DNA from 2 places in the Streptomyces sp. NPDC006487 genome. Region 2 is predicted to be linked to the other one. Evidence: riboswitches for the same ligand, from Rfam matches in the RefSeq annotation. Region 2 holds a riboswitch; the other holds the start of a gene.
What was found. Region 2 has a riboswitch for cobalamin ahead of ACFYM0_RS11115 (prenyltransferase/squalene oxidase repeat-containing protein). Riboswitches for the same ligand answer to the same signal wherever they lie in the genome.
Positions count from the first base shown of each region.

Region 1: it holds a riboswitch for cobalamin, as region 2 does, so the genes downstream of both, ACFYM0_RS26845 (cobalamin biosynthesis protein) here and ACFYM0_RS11115 (prenyltransferase/squalene oxidase repeat-containing protein) in region 2, are expected to answer to the same signal.

Region 1 covers NZ_JBIAHN010000015.1:202,986-210,655, forward strand. Annotated here, with positions in the region: gene ACFYM0_RS26840 (cobyric acid synthase) at 1-306, opposite strand, end outside; gene ACFYM0_RS26845 (cobalamin biosynthesis protein) at 303-1,295, opposite strand; cobalamin riboswitch at 1,333-1,483, opposite strand; gene ACFYM0_RS26850 (hypothetical protein) at 1,650-1,871, opposite strand; gene ACFYM0_RS26855 (anion permease) at 1,899-3,170, opposite strand; gene ACFYM0_RS26860 (alpha/beta hydrolase family protein) at 3,493-4,644, shown strand; gene ACFYM0_RS26865 (hypothetical protein) at 4,798-6,225, shown strand; gene ACFYM0_RS26870 (VOC family protein) at 6,263-6,658, opposite strand; gene ACFYM0_RS26875 (neutral zinc metallopeptidase) at 6,729-7,619, opposite strand.
Region 2 covers NZ_JBIAHN010000005.1:393,526-401,195, reverse strand. Annotated here, with positions in the region: gene ACFYM0_RS11120 (hypothetical protein) at 1-39, opposite strand, end outside; gene ACFYM0_RS11115 (prenyltransferase/squalene oxidase repeat-containing protein) at 39-2,846, opposite strand; cobalamin riboswitch at 2,956-3,094, opposite strand; cobalamin riboswitch at 3,210-3,284, shown strand; gene ACFYM0_RS11110 (hypothetical protein) at 3,425-4,837, shown strand; gene ACFYM0_RS11105 (enoyl-CoA hydratase) at 4,901-5,686, opposite strand; gene mmsB (3-hydroxyisobutyrate dehydrogenase) at 5,683-6,585, opposite strand; gene ACFYM0_RS11095 (enoyl-CoA hydratase/isomerase family protein) at 6,582-7,667, opposite strand; gene ACFYM0_RS11090 (acyl-CoA dehydrogenase family protein) at 7,664-7,670, opposite strand, start outside.

The DNA.
Region 1 (7,670 bases), on a different contig from region 2:
CACCGGCTTGCCCAGCAGCACCACCTGGCTGCTGCGGTCACTGCCGGGCTTGAGCAGCACCGGGTTCATCAGCGCGGTCGGTTCCACGCGGGCCGCCTGGGCCTGCATGGCCTGTGCGCGGCCGATCTCGGCGCCCTCCCTCGTCACGAAGGAGTTCAGCGACATGTTCTGCGCCTTGAACGGGGCCACCTTCACGCCCTGCCGGGCCAGCCACCGGCAGATGCCCGCCGTGACCACGCTCTTGCCCGCGTCCGAGGTCGTACCGGCGACGAGGAGACCCCCACCGCGCTTCGCGCCGCCGCTCATGCGCGCCGCCCCTTCTTCGTAGTTCGGACGACCGGAGTGCGGGCGGCCAGAGTGCGGGAAACCAGCGTCCGGGCGGCCACACAGGCCCCCAGCGCCACCCACGTCACCTGGCGCGACAGCCGCACCGCGCGTTCGATGTCGGCGACATCCACGGGCCGCCCGGCCGCTCCGTTGAGCACGGCCCGGTGTTCGACCCGGCCCGCGTACGCCAGGGTGCCGCCCAGCCGTACGCCGAGCGCCCCGGCGAAGGAGGACTCCACGGGCCCCGCGTTGGGGCTCGGGTGCTTGGCGGCGTCCGCGCGCCAGGCCCGTACGGCGCCCCGCCGGTCGGGCCCGGCCAGTACGGCGGCCAGGGCCGTCAGCCGGGCGCCCGGCCAGCCGGCCACGTCGTCGAGCCGGGCCGAGGCCCAGCCGTAGCGCAGGTGGCGGGGGGACTTGTGGCCGACCATCGCGTCCAGGGTGTTCACGGCGCGGAAGGCCAGCAGCCCGGGGACGCCCGCGACGGCGCCCCACACGAGGGCGCCGACCACGGCGTCGGAGGTGTTCTCGGCGACCGATTCGACGACCGCGCGGGCCATCTGCTGCTCGTCCAGTGCCTGCGGGTCGCGCCCGCAGAGGTGGGGCAGCCGCTCGCGGGCCACCTCGGCGTCCCCGGCGGCGAGTGCTCCGCCGATGGCGCGGGCCTCCCGGCCCAGCGAGGTGCCGCCCACGACGGCCCAGGTGGCGGCGGCGGTGAGGGCGATGCGGGCGGCCGCGGGCCGGGAGCGCACGGCGCGGGCGCCCAGTGCGCCGACGGCGGCCGCGCCTCCGGCGCACAGCAGGGTGTGCAGGACGCCGCGGGCGCGGTCGTCGCGCCACAGGGCGCGTTCGACGGCGGCGGCGGCTCGTCCGAAGGCGGCCACGGGGTGCCCTCGGCGCGGATCCCCGAGGATCCGGTCGCCGATCAGGCCCGCCGTGACGCCGTACGCGAAGACGCGATCGGCACGCATGGTGGCAGGTATGTCCTCACTCAGGGTCCGCGCCCTGGTTCGACGTGTCCGGCGGCGAGAGTTCCTGGCTCCCGGCCGCACACGGCCAGAGGTCCGCGTGCGCCGGTGACAGTGGCGGGACCGCGCCGGATTCGCACCGGACTTCCTCTCCATGCCGCCGTAATGGCTCGCGCAGTCCACCACGCAGCGCGAAGGCCCGTCAACTCGCCGTTGACCTGCGGCGGGGTGGCGGGAGAGGGGGCGGGGTCAGGCCCGCGCCAGGGGGCCGGGGCGAGTCCGGGGCGGGTCCGGGGCATGCGAAAGCTCCCTCCGGTACGAACCCGGAGGGAGCCTTCGGAGGTGCCGTCCCGCGCCTCAGGCGACGATCAGGTAGATCCCGTAGGCCACGGCCGCCGCGCAGAGCGCGAAGCAGGCGTACGCACCGCTGCGGGCCAGGGTGGCGGCGCCGCCCTGTTCGGTGGCGGCCTCGTGCTTGGAGAGCCCCATCAGACCCAGGGTGAACAGGGTCACCAGGACGACGGTGGCGGAGAGGCTGACCCCGAAGACGGAGCCGAGTGCTTCCCAGTCGATCTTCATACCGCTGAATCCTCTGTCGTTCTCGGGTCAGACCGCTGCGGCCGGAGCCGCGGGGGTCGTCGTCGCGGAGGCCGGGATGGTGGCCTTGAGCTCCTCGTCCGTCACCGCGGCGGTGCTGCCGGCGAAGGCCGCGGCCGGCGGGACGCTGACGGCCGCGATGGCCGTGGTGACGACACCCGGTGCCTCGGCGCCGGCCGGCTCGACCTCGTTGACGTTGGTGTGGTCGACGACCTGGCGGCGGGAGATCAGCCAGATGGCGACGCAGGAGCCGATCAGGAAGACCGTGACGCCGGCGACGCCGATGTCCCCGGTGCGCATGACCAGCTCGGCACCGGCGGCGACCAGGGCCGCGGCCGGGAGGGTCAGGCCCCAGGCGATGAACATGCGGGAGGCGGTGGACCAGCGGACCACGCCGCCCTTGCGTCCCAGACCCGAACCCATGACGGCGCCGGAGCACGCGTGGGTGGTGGAGAGGGAGAAGCCGAGGGAGGAGGAGGCCAGGATGACGCTGGCGGCCGAGGTCTGGGCGGCGAAGCCCTGCTGCGGCTGCAGGTCGGTCAGGCCACTGCCCATGGTGCGGATGATGCGCCAGCCACCCAGGTAGGTGCCCATCGCGATGGCCATGCCGGCGGAGACGATGACCCAGACCGGCGGGTTGGAGCCGGGAGCGAGGGCGCCACCGGCAACGAGCGCCAGGGTGATGATGCCCATCGTCTTCTGCGCGTCGTTGGTGCCGTGCGCGAGGGAGACGAGACCGGCCGAAGCGATCTGACCGGCGCGGTAGCCCTTGGCCGAGGTCTTCTCGCCCATGCCCTTGCCGACCTTGTACGTGACCTTCGTGGCCAGGTACGCGGCGAAGCCGGCGACCAGCGGGGCGGCGATCGCGGGGATCAGCACCTTGGTGACGACGACGCTGCCGTTGACGGCGCCCATGCCGGCGGAGGCCACGGCCGCACCGATCAGGCCGCCCATCAGGGCGTGCGAGGAGCTGGAGGGCAGTCCGACCAGCCAGGTGACGAGGTTCCAGAGGATCGCGCCGACCAAGGCGGCGAAGATGACCTCCGGCTGGATGCCTTCCTCGTTGACCAGGCCCTTGGAGATCGTCTTGGCGACCTCCACGGACATGAAAGCGCCGACGAGGTTGAGCACGGCGGACATCGCCACCGCGGTCTTGGGCTTGAGGGCGCCGGTCGAGATGGTGGTGGCCATCGCGTTGGCCGTGTCGTGAAAACCGTTCGTGAAATCGAACACGAGAGCGGTGATGATCACGATCCCGAGGAGAAGCGTTATGTGCTCCATTTACCCAGGCTTCTGTTTGACGTCAGTGGTTCGTGGACCGTAGGCAACCTGGATGAACGGAAGGTGAACTGACAGGGGTCATGTGGTGTATCGATACGGCACCCCATCGGGACCTTCGTCCCGGGAAGGGTGTTGATATGTCGATTGATGCACGTCACGGCGGGGTGTCCGGACGTTTCGGGGAGGGACTTCCGGTAGGGCCTTCCGTTCACACGGGACCCCCGAAGAGACCTAGATCACCCTCCCTGTCACCCTGCCGGGGTGCCGGTCGGAACGATTCCCTCCGGTGGCCCGCCGGCCCGTCCGCCTCGACACTGGAGCGGTGCGTACCGCTACAGCGACGGCAGCGGCCGTCACCACGACCCTGCTCGGCGCCGGCGCGGCCGCCGCGGCGGCCGTCGCCGCCGCCGCGCTCGCCGGCCGGTACGCCGCCGACGCGGCCCTGCGGGCCGAGCCCGGCCGCCCGCTCCCCGGCAGCCCCCGGCTCAGCGTCCACTCCACCGCGGCCGGCCGGGTCGAGCTGACCCGCTCGCTCGCCTCCCTGCGCCCCGGCACCTACGGGCTCACGGCGCCCGGGGTGCACGCCGTGGTCGGCCCCGTCCTCCCGGACGCCCCGCACGGCCCCGACACCGTGGTGCGCCGGCTCGTCGCCGTCACCCACGGCAGCCTCGACCCCGGAACCCGCGTCACCCTCACGCCCCAGGTCCACCTCGGCAACCCGGGCACCGCCCTCGGGCTGGAGCACGCCGACGTGGACGTCCCCGGGGAGCTCGGCGCGCTGCCCGCCTGGTTCGTGCCCGCGGCCCGCGACACCTGGGTGATCACCGTCCACGGGCTCGGCGCCACCCGCGAGCACCCGATGGTGGTCATGCCCTTCCTCCACCGCAACAAGCTCCCCGTCCTGGACCTGGGCTACCGGGGCGACCTCGGCGCCCCCGAGTCACCGGACGGCCTCGGCCACCTCGGCGAGTCCGAATGGCGCGATCTCGACGCCGCCATCCGCTACGCCCTGCGCTACGGGGCCCGCCGCGTGGTCCTGCACGGCTGGTCGACCGGCGCCACGATGGCCCTGCACGCCGCCGAACGCTCGGCGCTGGCCGACCGGATCTCCGGACTGGTCCTCGACTCGCCCGTACTGGACTGGCACGCCACCCTGCGGGCCCTCGCCGCAGCGCGCCGCACCCCGGCCCCCCTGCTCCCGTTCGCGGTGAAGGCCGCCGAGGGCCGCGCGGGCCTGCGCGCCGACCGGCGGCCCCCGGGGTCGGATCCGGCCGCGCTGAAGGTGCCCATCCTGATCTTCCACGGCCCCGACGACGCGCTCGCCCCCTGGGAGCCCTCCCGCCGGCTCGCCGCGGCCCGCCCCGACCTCGTCACGCTGCACTCCGTTTCCGGGGCCGCCCACGGAGCGATGTGGAACGCCGACCCGGCCGCGTACGAAGAGGCGCTGCGACGCTTCCTGACCCCTCTCATGTGAAGGGCCGGTTGACGGACCGTCGGACGAGTTGTCCGAAGACGGCGGGGCGGACGGGTCAGGGAGGGAGGGTTGTCCCGTTCTGTCCCCTCGGGGCCTTGTGGCAATGGCTGGTTCCGTTTGGGCTTTCGGCCAGTGACGGGCGAGACTGCTCACGTGACGTCCCGAAAGCCTGATGAGCAGTTGGCTCGCGACTCCAGACTCCGACTCGTCGCCCCGCGGTCCGTGGCCACGGCCCGCAAGGCGGTGACCGACCGGCGCACCCGGACCGCCCCGCGGCCTCCGGCGGGCACGCCCGCCACGGCCGACCTGGCGAACAGGGCCCGCGCCTCCCTCGCCGACGCGGTACGGCTCGCCCGCTGGGCCGAGCTCCACCTCGGCGTGGCGGACGGCGCCGGGCCCGCCCCGGCGGGCGCCCTGCCCGCCGCCGAAGCCGAACGCGCCGCCGCCCAGCTGAGCCTGACGTCGGGCCAGATCCGGGTCGGCTGGGACCGGGCCCGGCTCGCAGGCCTGATCGAGATGCACGGGGGACACGCCCGCCCGGGCTGGCGCCTGCGCGCATGGAACCGGGACGACACCGCCGTCCTGCGCGGCTGGGTCGCCCTCTTCGACGCCTGGTCGCTGGTCCACCCGGCCCCCGCCGACATCGCCCCCGCGGCCGTTGCCGAGGTGGTCGAGGCCATGCCCCAGCTGCTCTCCCTGCTCCAGCTCTCCGCCGGTCCCGTCACCGTCCCCGATCTGCTGGACCTGCTCGGGCAGCGCGTGGCCGAACTGCGCGACGAGCGGTGCGAGGTCCCCTACGAGTCCACGGCGCAGGCCGCCGGGACCCCGCAGGCCGGTCCCGCGCCGGCCGCGCCGCCCGTCCCGCTCGCCCGGCTGCTGCGCTGGGCGCTCGGCGGGCTCGCCGCCGTGGACGCCGTCACCCTCGGCCCCGCCCGGGCCACCCTCACCCCGCTCGGGAGCTGGGCCGTCTGGGTCAAGCTGGAGCAGATCTGCGTCGCGGCGCAGAGCCCCGCCGGGAACATCGAACAGTCCGCCGCCGCCATGCTCCACGGCTGCGCGCGGCTCACCCCCGGCCCGGCCCGCGCCGAGTACCAGGCCTGGCTCGCCGCCCGGCCCGTCGGCCACGCGGTCTCCGAGCTGCTGCACGCCGCCCGCGGCGAGGACGCCCTGCTGCGCGGGCTCGCCTTCGAAGCCCTGCGCGTGGTCGGAGCCCCCGCCGAACCGGAGGTGCGCAAGGCCTCCAGGGAGGCCGCGCTGCGCCCCTACGCCCTGCTCTGGCTCGCCGAGCACGACGGGGTCGACCCCGACGAGGCGCAGGACGTGCTCACCGCCGAGGAGCAGACCTGGCTCTGGGTGGACACCGCGGCCGCCATCGCCGACCACGGCGAGGCCGAGCTGCTGGCCCGCCACCTGGACTCGGCGGTGCGGACCACGGTCCCGCGGCTGCTCGACGAGGTCCGCGCGGTCGGGCACCCCCGCACGGTGCAGGTGCTCGTCGCGCTGGCCGCCGCCCATCCGGACCCGGCCCTGGCCAAGGCGGTGCGCCGGGCCGCGTTCCAGGTGCACACCGGCGGCGTGTAGCGCCGCCCGCGACGGGAGCGCGTGCGCGCCGCGGGTCTCAGACCTGCGGCGCGTACGTCCCGAAGCTCCACACGTTGCCCTCGGCGTCGCGGGCCATGTAGTCCCGCGAGCCGTAGTCCTGGTCGGTCGGCTCCATCAGGATCTCCACACCGTGCTCGACGGCCCGGCGGTGGTGGGCGTCCACGTCGTCGACGCGCACGTAGACCCCGGTCGGGCCGGCCGTCGCCATCGCCTTGTCGAAGGCGCTGCCGGTGCCCTTGCTGCCGAGCATCACCATGCCGTTCCCGTAGGACAGCTCGGCGTGCACCACCGCGCCGTCCTCGCCCTCGTACGCCGCGACCTGGGTGAAGCCGAAGGCTTCCGTGAGCAGGTGGATGGCGGCCTTGGCATCGGTGTACAGCAGGGTCGGGCAGATGGACGGAACGCCTGCCATGACGACCACTCCCTCTCGTACCGCGGATGGACGGTGAGCCACGTCACAGCATGGCAGGCGCCGGGAGAAGTCAGCGGAAGGTGTTGCACTGGGCCATGTCGCCCGTGCGGTAGCCCTGGTAGAACCACTGCTGGCGCTGCTCGGCCGAACCGTGCGTCCAGGACTCCGGGGTCACCCGGCCCTGGAACTTCTCCTGGATCCGGTCGTCGCCGACCGCGGCCGCCGCGTCCAGGCCGTCCTTGATGTCCTCGTCGGTGAGGCTGGTGATCAGGGGCTTGCCCGTGGACTCGTCCGGGGTCTTCGTCGCGTTGTGGGCCCAGACCCCGGCGTAGCAGTCGGCCTGCAGCTCGACCCGTACCGCGTTGCTGGTCGCGCCCTGCCGGCCGTCCTGGGCCTTCTGCAGGGTGCCGGTCAGGTTCTGGATGTGGTGGCCGTACTCGTGGGCCACCACGTACGCCTGGGCGAAGGGGCCGCCGCTCGCGCCGAACTTGGTCCGGAGCTCGTTGAAGAAGCCCAGGTCCAGATAGACCTGCCGGTCGCCGGGGCAGTAGAACGGGCCGACCGCCGAGGTGGCCGCCCCGCAGGCGGTGCCCACCTTGCCGGTGAAGAACACCGTCTGCGCCGGGGTGTACTGGGCGCCGCGCCTGGCGAACTCCTGCTTCCAGAAGTCCTGGGTGCTGTTGATCACCGCCACCAGCCGGCAGTCCTCCTTGGCGTTCGCGTCCGCGCCCGTCTTGCAGCTCTGCTGCACCTGGGCGGCGGAGGAGGAGGTCGACGCGGGCTCGGGGCTTCCGTCGGACAGGCCCAGCTGCTCCGGACCCACCCCGAACAGCAGGCCCATGATCAGCGCGATGAAACCGATGATGCCGCCACCGATCGTGGCCTTCCCGCCCGGGATGCGGCTGCCGCGTACGTCCTTGACCTCGGAAGTGTCCAGATTGGCGTTGTCGTCGAACTGCATCCCGCACCGCCCTCCATTCCTACCAAGGGGGGTACGAGTACGCCCCTGCGG
Region 2 (7,670 bases):
GGCGGTGCGGGCCGGGATCCGCAGTGCGCGGCCGCGGATCACGCCTCGTCCCCGGTGGTTTCGCGGCGGCGCTTGGCGGCGCGGGTGATGCCCCAGCCGCCGAGGGTCAGGAGCAGGGCCGCCGTGGCGAGGCCGCCGACCTGGGCGCCGGTTGCGGCGAGGCCCCCGCCGCCCGTGCCGGAGCCCGAGCCGCCCCCGCTTCCACCCGGGGTCACGATCGCGGGCGCGGAGGGGGAGGGGGACGGCCGGCCCGTGGTGCTGGGGACGGGCTGCGGGGTGGTGCCCTTCAGGTCTCGTGTCAGCAGACCGAAGGAGATGCCGGTGGCGCCGCCGACGGCCTGCGCGGAGGCGCGGACGTCGGAACCGGGCTGGCCGCCCTTGGCGATGGTGAAGCCGCCGTCGCCGTTCTGCTGCGAGACGAGGAACCTGCGGGCCTTGGCGATGCGGTCCGCGTACTTCGTGGCGTCCAGGGACATGCCCTGCACGGCGAGGGCCGCGGAGTTGACGGAGTTGCCGGAGGCGCCGGGGAAGCCGCCGTCGTCCTTCTGCTGGGTGGCCAGCCAGGCGACGGCCTTGTCGACGGCCGTCTGCGAGGCGGCGTCGGGGAGCAGGTCGAGGGCCATGGCTGCCATCGCGGTGGAGTCCACTTCGGCCTGGCTGGCCTCGCCGATCAGGCTGGGCCAGGCGCCCGAGGGGTCCTGGAGGCTCTTGAGGTAGGCGATCGGTTCGGCCGCGGCCGCCGTCTCGCCGGCGCGGACCTGGGCGATGACACCGAGGGACTGGGAGAAGACGGACGTGGCGTAGGCGTAGTTGCCCTTGGCCGCGCACTGCTTCGGGGCGTCGGTCTTGGCCGGGCAGGTGACCTGGGCGAGCGCGGCGAGCAGGTCCTGGCCGCCGAAGTCGCGTGGGTCGCGGCCCACGGCCTCGGCGAGGAGGGCCGTTTTGCCGAGCGAGCCTCCGCCGGCGTACTTGGTGCCGATCAGGGTCCAGTCGTTGATGCCGCGGCCCTTGCCGTCCTTGCCGCCCTTGTCCAGGAAATCGACGATGCCCCGCAGCGTGGTGTTGTCCTGGCCGGTGGCCGCGAGTGCGTAGGCGCCGTCGATGGTCAGCCCGTAGTCGGCGAAGCCGGTGCCCGCGCCGCTCTCGTAGTAGCGGCCCTGGATCAGACGGCTGTGGTCGGCGAGGTACGCCGAGCCCTTCTTCAGGTCCGGCCCGTCACCGGACGGAGGGGTGACGGGCGGGGTGACCGGGGGAGTGACGGGCGGGGTCACCGGGGGAGTGACCGGCGGGGTGGTCGGCGGATCGGTCTTCTTCGTGGTCAGCGCGACCAGGTCGCTCTTGGCACCCGCGATGGCGGCCGGCGTGGTGGCGAACAGCCGGGACTCGGTGTCGTCCTCTTCGAAGCCGAATCCGGCTCCCGGGAACTGGTGGTGGGAGAGCCAGGAGACGCCCGCGTCGGCGAAGGCCTCGTCACCGAGGGCGCGCAGGGCCTGGGCGGCCCAGGCGGTGGAGGCCGGGCTGCCGGTGGTCAGGTACGAGGCGGAGGGCCAAGCACCGGTCGCCAGTTGGGACTTCTTGAGGTGGCCGCGCGCCTTCTGCACGGTGGCGTCGTGGCCGCCGGCCCGCTTGAGGGCCAGCGTGATGAGCCCGGTGGCGTTCGCGTCGCTGTCGCACCATTCCCCGGAGCGGATGAGGATGGAGGTGAAACCGCCGTCCTCGCACTGGAGGCCGGTCAGCCGGTTCACGGCGTCGGCCGGGGGCGTCACGCCTCCGTTGAGCAGGGCGATGACGGCCATGGCCTGGGCGTCGGACTGGCCGGTGGTGCGGAAGTCGCCCTTGGTCAGGCAGCCTTCGATGCTCTCGCCGTCACCGATGTCGCGCGGGCAGACGTACGCGACGAGGTCGCCGAGCAGGTCGTGACCGCCGAAAGCGCGGGGATCCTTGCCGGTGGCCTCGGCGACGAGCGCGAGCCGGGCGGCGGCGGTGGCGTCGGGGATCCCGTCCTTGCCGGTGGGGTAGGCGTACGCGTCGGTCTGCGCGGGCGTGGCGAGGAAGTCGGCGGCCTTCCTGGCCACCGGGCTCTTCGGATCGCCGGCCGTCAGGGCGAACACGGCTTCGGTGGTGAGGAAGTGGTTCGGAGTCGTCGCGCCCTCGTCGACGACGCGTTCCCCGTCCGTCAGCTTCCCGGTGATCCAGCGGGTGGCCGCGGACACGTCGACCGACCCGGCGGGCACGGTGGGCGGGGCCGTGGGGACGGTCGGATCGGGGGTGGAACCGCCCCCGGCCCGTACGTCGTCGGGGGAGAAGGAGGGCTTGCCGGAGGTGCCGCCGATGTCCGTGCCGCCGTAGACCCAGGCGTCCACGTCGCCGGCCTTCGGGATGCGCGACATGGCGCCGAGCGAGCTGTAGGTCCAGCTCTTCTGACCGGGGGAGGCGGTCCAGTACGACCAGTAGGCGGTGGCCTGCGGGGTGAGGACGCAGTCCTCCTTATCCGGAGTGGGGTACTCCGTGCCCGTGTTGAAGGAACCGTTGCCTATCCGGCAGATGAACCCGTCACCGTCGTGGACGGTGCCCCTGGTCGTGAAGCCGCCGGTGTGCAGCAGCTCGTAGCCGGTGGTGGGGGTGGTGTCGCAGCCGCGCTCGACCTTGCCACCGAAGGGGCCGAAGTCCACGGCGACGATGGCACCGGTGGTGGCCGTGCACTGCTCGATCGGGTCGGCGTTCGCCGAGGTGGGGACCGTGAGGAAGGCCACTCCCGCACCGAGCGTCAGGAAGGACGCGGTCACGAGGGAGAGGAAGCGCCGCCTCGTCCCCGACTGCTGTTTCGCCTGCTGTTCGGTCCCCACCGCGGCCCTCGTCTCTGCCGGGCGGCTGCGTACGTGGCGATGCGCCCCCGCACGGCTCATGCGCCATGGGGAGGCTGCGACGACCACACCGCAGTCCGCGACGGCGTTCTTCGTACTGTGACCCAGCCCCAGGCATTCCGGCTCACCCGGGACGTCCCGGGCCTACGGTTGCGGGTCAGCGCCGGAATTCGACCGGCTTCCCCTGGTACTGAGCAGTTCTCAGCCGGAGTGCAACACGGATGCCGGTGATGCGTCAAGGTGGCGTGGGTCTCGGCGGACGGTCTCGAGAGCCCCGCGCCCGCCCGCCCTCCGGGTGGCTGGCGGACCCTTGATCACTCCGGTAGCGTCCTGGGCTGCCACGTGGGGGAATCCGGTGCGAAGCCGGAGCTGACGCGCAGCGGTATGGGACGGCGGGGGCCGTTCCGAGCCCGAATGCCCAGGCGGCGAAGCACTACAGGAAGCCGTACCACGCGTTCCGGACGGCGGCCCTCCGACCATGCCCCGGCCGTGCTCGTGTGCGGTGACGTGCGGGCGTGCGGCAGGAAGCGGCCGGCGTTCGCCGATTCCAGGAGCAGGCCATGTCCCGTCCCCGTACCTCCCGCCGCCTCGCGCTCGCGGTTCCCGCCGCGCTCGGCGCCTTCGCCCTCACCACGCTGCCCGCCTTCGCGACCTCCAGCCCGGCGCAGATGGCCACGTCCAAGACCAACGGCGTCGCCTACCTGAAGTCGCTCCAGGCGGCGGACGGTTCGTACGCCGGGTCCGGGCTGTCCAACGAGTGGGCGTTCAGCGCCTTCGCCGCCGCCGGTACGGCCGTCGTCGATGTCGCCCCCGGCGGCGACACGACGAAGAACGCCCGTACGGTCTACCGCAACCTGCTCTCCACGGCGGGCTGGCCGCAGGCTTCCCCCGTGGTCACCGACTACGAGCGCGGCACCCTGAACGCGTACGCCGCAGGCATCGACCCGGCGCGCGTCTCCGCCTCGCGCAACCTCGTCGCGAACGTCTACTCCTACTGGCAGACGGCCGAGGCCGGCTACTTCGGCCCGTCCGGAAACTTCAACGGCACCGTCTTCGCGGCCCTTTCGCTGCGCGGGGCCAAGACCCAGGGCGGCGCCCACCGCATCCCGCAGGCGCTCACCGACTCGATGGTCACCCGCATACGTGCCAACCAGCACGTGGACGGCGGCTGGACCTTCAACAAGGCCGAGGGCAACTCCACCGTCCTCAACTCCGCGAGCGACGTCGACATGACCGGCGCCGCGATGGCCGCCCTCTGCGTCTCCGGCGTGCCCAACACCGACGCGGACGTCGTGCAGGCCAAGAACTTCCTCAAGGGCAAGCTGGTCGCGACCACCGGCGCCTTCAACTCCATGTACGGCGTCAACACCAGCTCCAACGGCTGGGGCGTGGCGGGCCTGAACGCCTGTGGCATCAACGCGCAGACCGGGGACTTCCTCACCGCCAACGGCAAGACCCCGATCGACTTCCTGATCGCCAACCAGTACAACCCGGCGGGCGGCTTCAAGTACAAGCCCGCCGACACCTCGCCCTCCGCCTACGCCTCCATCGACGCGCTGCGCGCCGTTGCCGGCGGAGGCTTCACCACCACCCCGCCGGTGCCCGTCACCCCGGGTGCCTCGCAGTGGGTCGCCCAGTCCGCCTTCACGGCCGGCGCCGCCACCAAGCTGGCCCTGACCGTCGACGACGGCGCCGGTAACCTCAAGGTCTGCTCGGTGGCCTTCACGCCGACCGGTACGACCACCACGCTCGGCGACGTCCTGAACGCCGCGAGCACCGGTGCGACCCCGTCGGGCTGTGTCGTGAGCGTCGCTCCGTCGTCCGGAACCGGCACGATCACCAGCATCAACGGCAAGGCCAACAGCGGCTCCAACACCTGGAAGGTCAGCGTCGACGGCTCGGCTTTCGCCGGCGCCGCCCGCAGCAAGGTGATCAACGTGGGCGACACCATCGCCCTGCGCTGGGGCGCCTGATCCTCGCGGGTGCGGACCCCGGACCACCGGGGCCCGCACCGCCGTTCCGGACTGCCTGAGGGCTCAGCCGTGGGTGAAGTGCGGCGGCCGCTTGTCCACGAATGCGGACATGCCTTCCTTCTGATCCGCCGTGGCGAACACCGCGTGGAACAAGCGGCGTTCGAACCGGACGCCCTCGGTGAGGGTGGTCTCGAAGGCGCGGTTCACGGCCTCCTTGGCCATCATCGCGACCGGCTTCGACATCCCGGCGACGGCCTCGGCCACGGAGAGGGCCTCGGCGAGCAGCTCGCCCGCCGGGACGATCCGCGAGACGAGCCCGGCGCGCTCGGCCTCCTCGGCACCCATCGTGCGGCCCGTCAGGCAGAGTTCCATCGCCTTGGCCTTGCCGACGGCGCGGGTGAGCCGCTGAGAGCCGCCGATACCGGGGATGACGCCGAGTCTGATTTCGGGCTGCCCGAACTTCGCGGTGTCCGCCGCGAGCAGGATGTCGCAGAGCATCGCCAACTCGCAGCCCCCGCCCAGCGCGTAGCCGGAAACGGCGGCGATCGTGGGGGTTCGGACCTGGCCGAGTCGGTCCCAGGCGGCGAACCAGTCGGAGAGGTACATGTCCATGTAGCTCTGCGGTCGCATCTCCTTGATGTCGGCGCCCGCGGCGAAGGCCTTCGCGGAGCCGGTGAGGAGGAGGCAGCCGACCTCGGGGTCCCGGTCCAGCTCCTCCGCGGCCGCTACGACCTCGGTCATGACCTTCAGGTTGAGGGCGTTGAGGGCCTCCGGCCGGTTGAGGGTGATGACGGCGACCCGCCCCTTGCGTTCGAGCAGGATGGTCTCGTAGGTCGTACGGGCGGTCATGCGGGTGTTCCGTTCTGGGGTCGCAGGGTCCGGACGATGGCGGAGAAGTCCATTCCGGCGCCCTCTCCTTCGGCGAATGCGGCGTACAGTTCGGCGGCCTTGTGGCCCAGCGGCGCGTTCACACCACCGGCCCGCAGGGCGTTGGCGGCCAGGCCGAGGTCCTTGGCCATGAGGGGTGCGGCGAAGCCCGGTCGGTAGTCGCGGTTGGCGGGACTCGTCGGAACCGGCCCCGGAACGGGGCAGTTGACGGTGAGCGCCCAGCACTGGCCGGAGGCGGTGGAGGCGACGTCGTAGAGGGCCTGGTGGTCCAGGCCGAGGCTCTCGGCGAGGACGAAGGCCTCGCTGACGCCGATCATCGAGACGGCGAGGATCATGTTGTTGCAGATCTTCGCGGCCTGCCCGGCCCCCGCGGTCCCGCAGTGGACGGCCTTTTGGCCCATGGCATCGAGGAGCGGCTGCGCCGCGGCGAATTCCACCGCGCCGCCACCCGCCATGAAGGTGAGCGTGCCGGCCTCGGCGCCCACCACGCCGCCGGACACCGGGGCGTCCAGTGCCCGGTGACCGGCGGCCACGGCGGCCTCGTGCGCGGTGCGGGCGTCGGCGACGTCGATGGTGGAGCAGTCGATGAAGAGGGTGCCGGGCCGTGCTGCGGCGAGCAGTCCCTCTTCCCGGTACAGGGCCAGGACGTGGCGGCCGGCCGGGAGCATGGTGATGACCACGTCGGCGGGGGTGGCGGCGTCGGCCGCCGAGGCCGCGGGTTCGACACCGGCGGCGGCAGCCGCCGCCAGCAGGCCCGGTACGAGGTCGAAGCCGAGGACGCGATGCCCGGCCTTGACGAGGTGGGTGGCCATCGGGCCGCCCATGTGGCCGAGTCCGATGAATGCGACGGTACTGGTCACCAGGCAACCTCCTGTGGTGAGGCGGACGGCGACAGACGCAGTTCGCGGTCGCCGAGCGGGGCGAAGAACCGTTCGACCTCTGCCGGGCCGACGGCTTCGAGCGTGCCGGGGGACCAGCGCGGGGCGCGGTCCTTGACGATGACCTGGGCGCGGATGCCCTCGACGAGGTCGGGCGAGGACAGGGCGGCGAGGGAGATGCGGTACTCCTGTTCCAGCACCCGTTCCAGGGGGCCGAGCCGCCGGGCCCGGCGTAGCGCGGCCAGGGTGACCTTGACCGCGGTGGGGGACTTCGCCAGCAGGGTGTCCGCCGCGGCCTTCGCGGCCGGTACGTCCGCGGCGAGCAGCCGCGCAAGGATCTCCTCGGCGGTGTCCGCGGCGTAGCAGTGGTCGATCCACTCCCGGTGGCCGTGGAGTACCCCGTCGGGTGCAGGCCGCACGTACCGGTCCAGCGCCTCGTGTACGGAGTCGCGCGCGAGGTCCGCGGCCAGCGCCGGCAGGGTCCCCGAAGGGACGAAGTGGTCGGCGAGGCCGCACAGCAGGGCGTCCGGCGCGCCGACCGCTGTCCCCGTCAGGGCCAAGTGGGTGCCCAGCTCGCCGGGGGCCAGGGCGAGGAGGTACGTTCCGCCGACGTCGGGAACGAAGCCGATGCCGGTCTCGGGCATGGCGATGCGGGAGCGTTCGGTGACGAGGCGGACGGTTCCGTGTGCGGAGATCCCGACGCCGCCGCCCATGACGATGCCGTCCATGAGGGCCACGTACGGCTTGGGGTAGTGGGCGATGCGGGCGTTGAGGCGGTACTCGTCGCGCCAGAAGTCCGCGGAGGCCGTGCCGCCGGTGCGGGCGTCCTCGTGGATGGCACGGATGTCGCCGCCCGCGCACAGGCCGCGTTCGCCGGCGCCCTCGATGACCACCGTCTCGACGGCCGGGTCGTGCTCCCAGGCGGTGAGGGCCTCGTCGATGCTCAGGACCATGGGATGAGTGAGGGCGTTGAGGGCCTTGGGACGGTTGAGCGTGATGTAAGCCGCGTGGCCCTCGGTACGCAGGAGGACGTGGTCGTGTTCTTCGGGGCATGAGTGGTTCATCGC